2 regions of the Allobosea sp. NPDC055353 genome follow, and region 1 is predicted to be linked to the other one. Evidence: predicted binding sites of a transcription regulator. Region 1 holds the regulator's gene; the other holds the start of a gene.
The links. Region 1 encodes PhoB, which activates phosphate uptake and scavenging genes when phosphate is short. Its sites were predicted from a motif close to TGTCATNNANCTGTCAT; they were not measured.

Region 1 (4,994 bases):
GCCCTCGCTCGTGGGCGGCGTCTCGAACCTGCCCGTGACGATCTACCAGTTTGCCTCCGCCCCTTACGAGAACTGGCAGCAGCTCGCCTGGGCCGGCTCGCTCATCATCACCGTCTCGATCCTCGTGCTCTCGCTCGTTGCCCGGCGTATCGTCGCCGGCAGCAAGTAGGGCTTGAAACCAACCCGGTCGCGACCGACCTTGAGGACTTAATGTCGATGCTTTCGACCCTTGAACTCTCCCCCCAGTCGCTCGATGCCGAGGCGCCCGTCCGGATCGCGGTGAAGAACCTCGATTTCTACTATGGCGAGCACAAGGCGCTGAAGAACATCAATCTCGACTTCCGCGACCGCCACGTCACGGCGCTGATCGGCCCGTCGGGCTGCGGCAAGTCGACCCTGCTGCGCATCTTCAACCGGATCTACTCGCTCTATCCGGAGCAGCGTGCCGAGGGGCAGATCATGCTCGACGGCCGCAACATCATCTCCAACGACGTCGATGTGAATGAATTGCGCTCGCGCGTCGGCATGGTCTTCCAGAAGCCGACGCCGTTCCCGATGTCGATCTACGATAACGTCGCTTTCGGCATCCGCCTCTACGAGAAGCCGCCGAAGTCGGAGCTCGACGACCGCGTCGAGGGCGCGCTGCGCCGCGCCGCGCTCTGGGACGAGGTCAAGGACAAGCTGAAGAGCTCCGGCATGGGCCTCTCCGGCGGCCAGCAGCAGCGCCTGTGCATCGCGCGCACCATCGCGCAGAAGCCGGAGGTGATCCTGTTCGACGAGCCGACCTCGGCGCTCGACCCGATCTCGACCGGCAAGATCGAGGACCTGCTGGAGCAGTTGAAGAGCGACTTCACCATCGCCATCGTCACGCACAACATGCAGCAGGCGGCCCGCATCTCGCAGTACACGGCGTTCATGTATCTCGGCGAGGTCATCGAGTTCGCGCCGACCAACACGATCTTCATGAATCCCGCCAAGAAGCAGACCCAGGACTACGTCACCGGCCGTTTCGGCTAAGCGGCATTTTTGTTTCGCATCGGCTTGCCCGAAAACCGGTTTCCACTTTTCGGGCCGATGCGCCTGAGGAACACGCCATGACCGACCATATCGTCCGCTCCTACGACGCCGATCTCGAAGGCATCCGCCGCAGCCTCGCCGAAATGGGCGGCATGGCCGAGCGCATGCTGGGCGATTCCACGGTTGCGCTGGTGCGCCGCGACACCGCGCTCGCCCAGAAGATCATCTCGGCCGACCAGCGCCTCGACAACCTCCAGCGCGAGGTGGAGGAGAAGGCGGTGCTCACCATCGCCCGCCGCCAGCCGCTGGCGCAGGACCTGCGCGAGCTGATCTCGGCGATCCGCCTCGCATCCGACATCGAGCGCGTCGGCGATCTCGCCAAGAACATCGCCAAGCGCGCCGTCGCCATCGCCGGCCAGTTCCAGCCGCCGCATCGCGCCGTCGTCGGCCTCGAGCATATCAGCCGCCTCGTGCAGGCCCAGCTCAAGGACGTGCTCGACGCCTATGCCGCGACCAACGAGCAGAAGGCGCTCGAGGTCTGGAAGCGCGACGACGAGATCGACGCGCTCTACACCTCGCTGTTCCGCGAACTCCTGACCTATATGATGGAAGATCCGCGCAACATCACCTTCTGCACGCATCTGCTGTTCTGCGCCAAGAACATCGAGCGCATCGGCGACCACACCACCAATATCGCCGAGACGATCCATTACCTCGTCACCGGCGATTCTCTCGATGCGAACCGCCCGAAGCTCGACACGACCAATATCGAGGTCGAAGCGGTGACGGGAAGCTGAGGTCAAAGCCAACATGGCCGCACGTATCCTGATCGTCGAGGACGAGGAGCCGCTCACCCTGCTGCTGCGCTACAACCTCGAAGCCGAGGGCTTCGAGGTCGACAGCGTCGCGCGCGGGGATGACGCCGAGCTGCATCTGCGCGATTCAACGCCCGATCTGGTCCTGCTCGACTGGATGCTGCCGGGATTGTCCGGCATCGAGCTCTGCCGCCGCCTCCGCTCGCGCCGCGACACCGAGCGCGTGCCGATCATCATGCTGACGGCGCGCGGCGAGGAGACCGAGCGCGTGCGCGGCCTTGCGACCGGCGCCGACGACTATGTCGTGAAGCCGTTCTCGCTGCCGGAGCTGATCGCCCGCATCCAGGCGCTTCTTCGCAGGGCGAAGCCAGGCCATGTCGCAGGGCTGCTCGCGGCCGGCGATCTCGAGCTCGACCGTACGACGCGGCGCGTCCGGCGCGCGGGGAGCGAACTGCATCTCGGCCCGACCGAGTTCCGCCTGCTCGAGTTCCTGATGCAGGCGCCGGGCCGGGTCTATTCGCGCGCCCAGCTTCTCGACGCCGTCTGGGGCCGCGACGTCTATATCGACGAGCGCACGGTGGACGTCCATGTCGGGCGGCTGCGCAAGGCGATCACGCCGGGCGACGCCAAGGACCCGCTGCGCACCGTACGCGGCGCCGGCTACGCCTTCGACGAGACCTTCGCGCGCAGCGGAACTGCGTAAGCCTCAGGCGTTCGGGCCGCCCTCGATATCGCCGGCCCAGGTCAATGCCTTGTCATAGTCCTCGGGCTTGAAGGCGCGGACCTTGACGAAGGGGATCGCCGGGTCGAGCAGATCGACGAAGCCGGCGAGCCAGCCCTTGTCGGTGATCACCGCCTCCTTCGGGAAGCGCCGGAGCTCCCAGAGCTTGCCGAGGCTGTAGCGCGCGTCCTTCCAGGCCGCGGCCAGCGTCATGTCGGTGAAATCGGTCATGTCGGCGAGGATGCCGAGCTTCTCGTGGCGTGTGAGCCGGGCGTCGATATCGGCCATGATGGCGTCGAGATCCTCAGCCGTGAGCGTCTGCGACAGCCGATAGGCGGCGACATGGTCCGGGGCGGGCAGAATGGTGAGCATGGCTCCTCCTCCTCGGGTGACAACGCGCCGGCGAGGGGGAGGTTTCGCCGGGCGGATCAGGTGGAAGCGGGCGGGGCGCGCGTCGCTGCGTCGAAGCTCTCGGCCTCGGCCCGCAGCCAGGCGATGAAGGCATCCAGCCCCGGCCGCGGCGGCTGTTCGAGCGGCCGCGTCAGCCAGCAGCCGGTGGCGCTGGTGAAGCCGAGCCCCAGCGGATTGACGAGCGCGCCGGAGGCCAACTCGTCGGCGACGTAGCAGCGTGGCGCCAGCGCGAGGCCGAGGCCGGCGACGGCGGCGCTGGTGATCACGGAATAATAGCCGTAGCGCACGGTATGCTCCGGCACCGCGCCGCGCAGGTCATGGGCTTCGGTGAACTCGGCCCAGAAGGCCGGCATCTGGTAGTGCTGCAGCAGGGTCATCTTCTGGATATCGGCGGCGCGGCGGAAACCGCCCATCCGCTCGATCAGGCTCGGCGCGGCGACGAGCGCGACATCGCGGCCGAACAGGAAATGCGCCTCCTTTCCAGGCCAGGGCGGGACGCCATGGGCGATCTCGATATCCGGCTCCTCGGTCTCGCTCTCGCTGACATAATTGGTGAACTGCACGTCGACGCCGGGATGTGCCTCGGCGAAGGCCGGAAAGCGCGCCATCAGCCAGCGTTCGCCGGCGATCGCGACCATATGCAGGCGGATCGGCCGGGCGATGGCGCTGCGCTCCGCAAGACGCCTGGCGCCGCGTTCCATCTGCTCCAGCGCGGCTTCCGCATAGGGCAGGTAGATCGCGCCGGCTTCGGTGAGCTTGAGGCCGAGCGGGCTGCGGTCGAACAGCACTGTGCCGAGATGGTGCTCCAGCGAGAGGATCTGCTTGGAGACGGCGCTCTGGGTCAGGTTGACCGCAAGGGCGGCACGGGCCGTCGAGCCCAGCCTTGCGACCGTCGCGAACGCCCTCAGCGCCGCGGCTGACGGGGGTGGCCGGCTGGCCGCCATGGGGTATTCCTTTTTGGACTATCTCGGCGGAGATCGTTTCGTTTGCCGGCCTCTCGGTCAAGAGGTCATTCTTCCCCGACGGGAGGAATGAGATCATGAACCAGACGACCCGACTCTGGGGCGGCCGCTTCCGCAAGCCGCCGGACCCGCGCCTGATGAAGCTGTCGAGCGCCGCCGGCGAGCACGCAAGGCTGGTGCCGCAGGATGTCGCGGGCGGCAAGGCGCATGCGGCCGAGCTCGGCCGCGCCGGCCTGCTGACTGCCGAGGAACTCCAGGTCATCCTGACCGCGCTCGACGGGATCGCCCGCGATACGGTCGAGGGGCGGATCGCGCCCGGGCCCGATGACGAGGACGTGCATACCTTCATCGAGCGCATCCTGACCGAGCGCGTCGGCTCGACTGGCGCCAAGCTCCGCGCCGGACGCTCGCGCAACGACCAGGCGGCGAACAACCTGAAGCTCTATCTGCGGAGCAAGTCGCGCACGCTCGCCGGCATGCTGGCAGAATTGCTGACCGCGATCGCCGACCAGGCGGACGAGCATGCGGCGTCGGTCTGCCCCGGCTTCACCCATCTCCAGAGCGCCCAGCCCGTCACTTTCGGGCACTGGCTGATGGCGCATGGGCAGGTGCTGATGCGCGACGCCTCGCGCCTGACCGACTGGGAGAAGCGCTCCGGCCAGTCCCCGCTCGGGGCGGCAGCGCTCGCCGGTTCGGCGATCACGCTCAATCCCGAACTCAGTGCCAAGGCGCTCGGCTATGACGAGCCGTTCGAGAATTCGGTCGATGCGGTCGGCGCGCGCGACCATGTCGCCGAGTTCCTGTTCGTCGCGGCGATGCTGGCGACGAACCTGTCGCGCCTTGCCGAAGAGGTGACGCTGTGGACCTCCCGGCAATTCGCCTGGGTGACGCTGGACGACGCCTTCGCCACGGGCTCCTCGATCATGCCGCAGAAGAAGAACCCGGATATCGCCGAGATCTCGCGCGGCCGGGCGGCGCGATTGACCGGCGATCTCGTCACCATGCTCGGCGCGCTGAAGGGGCTGCCGCTGTCCTATAACCGCGACCTCGCGGAGGACAAGCGCACGG
Region 2 (4,994 bases), 560 kb from region 1:
GGCGGAACAGCGCCTGCGCCAGGCGCACGAACAGCGTGATCCCGACGATCATCACCAGGATCGAAGTCAGCTTGCCGGCGATACCCGGCAGGACCACGTCACCGAACCCTGTCGTGGTCACCGTCGCGACCGTGAAATAGAGCGCCTGGACATAACTCTCCAGCCCGCCCTCGTGCCTGAAGAAGAATGTGTAGACGAAGCCGGTCACCACAAAGAGGAAGGTCGCGATATTGCTCAGCGCCCGGACCACATTCTCCCATTCGCGGAAGCGGGTTTCGCGGAACTGGGCCCAGACGATGCCCTTATGCGAGAGCGACCACAGCCTGAGGATGCGCAGGAAGCCGAAATTCTCCAGCCATTGCGGCATGAGCAGCGTCAGCAGGATGAACAGGTCGAGCAGCATCGTCGGCTGGCGCAGCAGCCTGAACATGTTGGTCGAGGCGAGCAGGCGCGCCGCGATCTCGGCGATCATGATCACCGCAACCGAATAATCGATCCAGAGGAAGGCCGATTTTTCCCTGAGCAGCGGCGTCAGGATGAAGAAGGCGATGATCAGGAGATCGACGACCGTCGTCACCGCCTGGAAGCGCAAGGCAGCGGGCGAGCGGCCATGATAAAGCTGGCGCAGCCGGTCGCGGAGAGCTTCGAAGCGGCTCGGATCGGGCGGGGCGTCGGCGGCATCCATCGCCGGCAGCATAAGCATTCACGCGTCGTGCCGCTACGCCGCCCGGCAGCGCGTGACGACGGCATGCGCCGCATAGCCGCGATAGGGCGCGCCGAGCCGGCAATCGGCCCCGGCCGCTTCGGCAATGGCCGACACGGCCTGCGGCAGGTTCTCCCGCGGCGTGACATGGAAGAGCGCGAGCCAGCGCAGCAGCACGGCCTTGAACGGCCACGGCAACCCGGCCTGATCGCCGAAATCGACGATATGCAGCGAGCCGCCGGCATCGAGCCGGCGCAATGCCTCGGCGACGACGCCCTGCCAGGGCGGGATCATCGACAGCGCATAGGAGATGACGATCCGGTCGAAGCCGGCAAGGCCGAACAGCGCTTGAGGATCCAAAGCGGTGGCATCGGCCTGGGCAAGCCTGATCCGGTCATCGAGGCCCGCTTTCGCGACCGACATCCGCGCCGTCGCCAGCATCGCGCTGGAAACGTCGAGCCCGTAGCAGGCGCAATCCGGATAGCGCCGGGCGATCCGGATCAGGTTGCGTCCGGTGCCGCAGCCGATCTCCAGCACGGTCGCGCCGGCCGGGGGCTGCAACCCGTCGATGAGCTGGTCGCGGCCGAGCAGGTAGAACTTCCGGCTGGCATCGTAGATGTGGCGCTGGTGCCGGTAGATCCGGTCCATCAGCCCGGCGGCCTGGCCGGCCGGCGTCTCCGCCGCGCTCACCGGCTTTGCCCCTTCAGGACATAGAGGTGGAAGCCGCCATAGATCGCCGAGCGATCCTGCCGGCAGAGCTCGCGGCTCTTCTCCTCCTCGTAATCCCACTGGTCGAGGATCGCCGCCGGCACGCGGCCGGGCAGCAATCTCTCGTCGGCGGCCGTGCGGAAGATCACCCGCGCGCCCGGCCGGGCCGTGCGCGTGATCTGCGACCACAACGCTGTCAGATCGGCATCGTTCATCCAGTCCTGCGCATCGAGCAGCACATAGGCGTCGCAGCTCTCGGCCGGCTGGTCTTCCAGGACAGCGGTCACCGCGCTCTGGCGATAGGACACGCCCGAAGCGCGTTCCTTCACCGCCGCAAAATGTTCCGGCTGGAGATAAGGCGGGAAGGCTGCATCCGGCCCCTCGCCATAGCGCCGGCCGAAAGCCTGCTGGGCGAAATAATTGTCCTTCAGGTCGAAATCGCAGGCGAGCCGTTCCAGTCGGAGCTTCAGCGCACCCAGAATGCCGTCCTCGCCATCGGCGGACAGCGCCTTGTACTGTGCCGGCGGGATGCCCAGCCCGTAGAGCGAGGCCGGCTGGCGCACCAGCCAGCGGATCAGCCTGCGCTTGAACACCGGCGCAAGGTGCCTGTCGTAGAGCGCCCGCTGCTCGGCCCGGTCGCGTGCCGCCAGCATCGCCCTGGGATTGCCTCCGAGCAGCCGCGCCAGGATATGGCCCGTGCCGATGAAGCGGCCGAGCAGCCCGTAGCGATGGAAACCCCGAGCGAAGAGGTTGATCCGCCGTTGCCCATCGAGCCCCCGCCCTTCCCAGTAGCCACGCGAAACGGCATCGAGATAATCAGCGATCTCGCGGTCGTAGAGCGCGACATTGGCTCTCTCATTCGCCCGGCCGAAGAAGCGCAGGAAATCCTCCTGGCGTTCCATCCGCGCCAGCGCCGCGAGCTTGAGCCGCCCGAGCGCGATATGGGTGGCATTGAGATCGACCGCGCTGACCCGGATCGGCGCCGCCGTCAGATAGGAGAGGATGTTGCAGGAGCCGGACGCGATCGCCACGACATGGTCGTCGGCCTTGAGCCCGAGTGCCGCCATGTCGACGACGGGGTCCTCCCAGATCTGCGGATAGACAAGACCGGAAAAGGCGCGGGCGAACAGCCATTCCAGTAAGCCGGCCTTGGACAGCGTCTTGCTGCGCCGGACGGCCTGCCCCAGGCCGGAGCTGGTCATGCGGCGGGCTGCGCGGGCCGTTTGGGTCGCCTGTTGCGTCACCGGTTTTCCTCCCTTTGCGGGTGGCCGGGCTGCTAGAGGAGTCGCGTGACGGTCAGGTGACGATGCTGCCTCGATTGCCACGGCATCGTGAAAATGCATGCCGGTGCCGGGGCTGAAATCTTGGGCGCGAAGCCCCATATTAGCAGCACGAAAGCCGCTGAGGCGCTCCCGCCAGGAAGGAGATCGCAATGGGTCTGATGAGCATGTTCGGAGCCGAGAAGAAGCAGGACGAAAGCTTCCCTTTCCAGCTCACGGACGCCGAATGGCGCACGCGCCTGACCCCGGAGCAGTATCGCATCCTGCGCGGCCATGGCACCGAGCGGGCCGGCTCCTGCGCGCTCAACTACGAGAAGCGCGCCGGCACCTTCTCCTGCGCCGGCTGCGACCAGAAGCTGTTCAAGTCCGGCAAGAAATTCGAGAGCGGTACCGGCTGGCCAAGCTTCGACCAGCCGCTGGAAGGCTCTGTCGGCACCACCGAGGACCGCAGCTACGGCATGCTCCGCGTCGAGGTCCATTGCGCCAATTGCGGCGGCCATCTCGGCCACGTCTTCCCCGACGGCCCGCCCCCCACCGGCCTGCGCTACTGCATCAACGGCGAGGCGATGAATTTCGAACCGGAAGCGGCTTGACGCGCATGCGTCATGCTCCAGCTTGACCCAAGCATCTCTCGAACCAGAAAGCGCGGGGAACCCCTCTCCTGTAAGGAGAGGGGCAGGGGTGAGGTGTCGGCCGTTTGACCAGTTGCGCTCACCCTCACCGCAGCAGCGGTCAGGTCACGGCTAAAGCGTCCAACGACCTACCCCTCACCCTGCCCTCTCCCTCCGGGAGAGGGTTCCCCGCGCTGTCAGAGCCTAATTGATGATCGGCACCGCCCGTCGCGCCAGCGCCGCCGCATCAACCGCCGGCGGCAAGTCGCCGAACTGCCCCGACCAGCCGCCATCCAGCCGCGTGGCAATGAACGCATCTGCCACCGCAGCCGGCGCATACCGCAGCAGCAGCGAGCCCTGGAGCATGAGCGCCAGCTTCTCCGTCAGCCTCCGTGCCTGTCCCTCGTTGCGCGTCATCTCGGGCAATGCGCCCTCCAGCCGCTTCAGCGCCGCGTCGTAGCGCCGGTCCGCGCCCGCCGCCGCCATCAATTCCGCCCGGAGCACATCGACCGCGCCCTCCTCGCGCGCCAGCGAGCGCAGCACGTCCAGGCAGATGACGTTGCCGGAGCCCTCCCAGATCGCGTTGAGCGGAGCCTCCCTGTAGAGCCGCGCCATCGGGTTCTCCTCGATGAAGCCATTGCCGCCATGGCATTCCAGCGCCTCGGTGACCACGGCCGGCGCGCGCCGCGTGATCCAGTATTTCGCGATCGGCGCGCCCACGCGCGCCAGCAAGCGCTCGCTCGGCGATTCCTCCTGCCGGTCGAGCGCCGCAAACAGCCGGAAGGCGAGCCAGGCAGCGGCCTCCGCCTCGATCGCAAGATCGGCGAGCACGTTCTGCATGATCGGCTGGTCGATCAGCGCCTTCTGGAAGGCCCGGCGATGCTGCGCGTGATGGGCCGCGAGCGAGACTGCCATGCGCATCAACCCCGACGATGCCGCCGCGATGTCGAGCCGCGAATTGTGGTTCATCGAGAGACCGGTGCGGATGCCCCTGCCCGGCTCGCCGATGAGGTGGCCGATCGCGCCGCGAAACTCGACCTCTGAAGAGGCATTCGAGCGATTGCCGACCTTGTCCTTCAAGCGTTGGATCGCGACGCCGTTGCGCGTCCCATCCGGCAGCCAGCCCGGCACGACGAAGCAGGAGACGCCCTCGCCCGTTCGCGCCAGCGTCAGGAAAAGGTCGGAATGCGGCACCGAGAAGAACCATTTCCGCCCATTCAGCGACCACGTCCCGTCGCGATTGTCCTCGGCCACGGTCTGGGTCTGGCGCAGGTCCGAGCCGCCTTGCGTCTCGGTCATCGCCGTGCCGACGGTCGCGCCCGTCTTGAGATGAGCCGGCCCCTGCCGCGGATCGTAGCGATTGGAGGTGACGAGCGAGCCCCACTGCTCCCACAGCGCTGCGTCCTGCTGCAGAACCGGCACCGCCGCGTAGGTCATGCTGATCGGACAGCAGATGCCGCTCTCGGCCCCGTACCAGAGATATTGCAGGGCGGCTCGCGCCACCTGTCCGCCCGGCTCCGGCCGGTTCCAGGCGAGCGCATGCGTCTCCTGCCTGATCGCGAGCCCCATCAGGTCGTGCCAGGCTGGATGAAAGGCGATTTCGTCGATCCGGTTGCCGAAGCGGTCGAAGGCCTTCAGTTCCGGTGTGTAGCGATTGGCGAGATAGGCCAGCTCCTGCACGCTGGCCGAACC

Region 2: a site for PhoB is predicted at 2,701-2,717, ahead of ACWIEX_RS15105 (BtaA family protein). Genes of this name have one in related genera too.

The regions. Positions count from the first base shown of each region.
Region 1 covers NZ_JBSHMC010000002.1:930,953-935,946, reverse strand. Annotated here, with positions in the region: gene pstA (phosphate ABC transporter permease PstA) at 1-169, shown strand, start outside; gene pstB (phosphate ABC transporter ATP-binding protein PstB) at 211-1,017, shown strand; gene phoU (phosphate signaling complex protein PhoU) at 1,095-1,814, shown strand; gene phoB (phosphate regulon transcriptional regulator PhoB) at 1,828-2,535, shown strand; gene ACWIEX_RS17820 (SpoIIAA family protein) at 2,539-2,925, opposite strand; gene ACWIEX_RS17815 (LysR family transcriptional regulator) at 2,982-3,908, opposite strand; gene argH (argininosuccinate lyase) at 4,004-4,994, shown strand, end outside.
Region 2 covers NZ_JBSHMC010000002.1:369,649-374,642, forward strand. Annotated here, with positions in the region: gene ACWIEX_RS15095 (potassium channel family protein) at 1-697, opposite strand, end outside; gene ACWIEX_RS15100 (class I SAM-dependent methyltransferase) at 719-1,393, opposite strand; gene ACWIEX_RS15105 (BtaA family protein) at 1,390-2,613, opposite strand; gene msrB (peptide-methionine (R)-S-oxide reductase MsrB) at 2,853-3,284, shown strand; gene ACWIEX_RS15115 (acyl-CoA dehydrogenase family protein) at 3,507-4,994, opposite strand, start outside.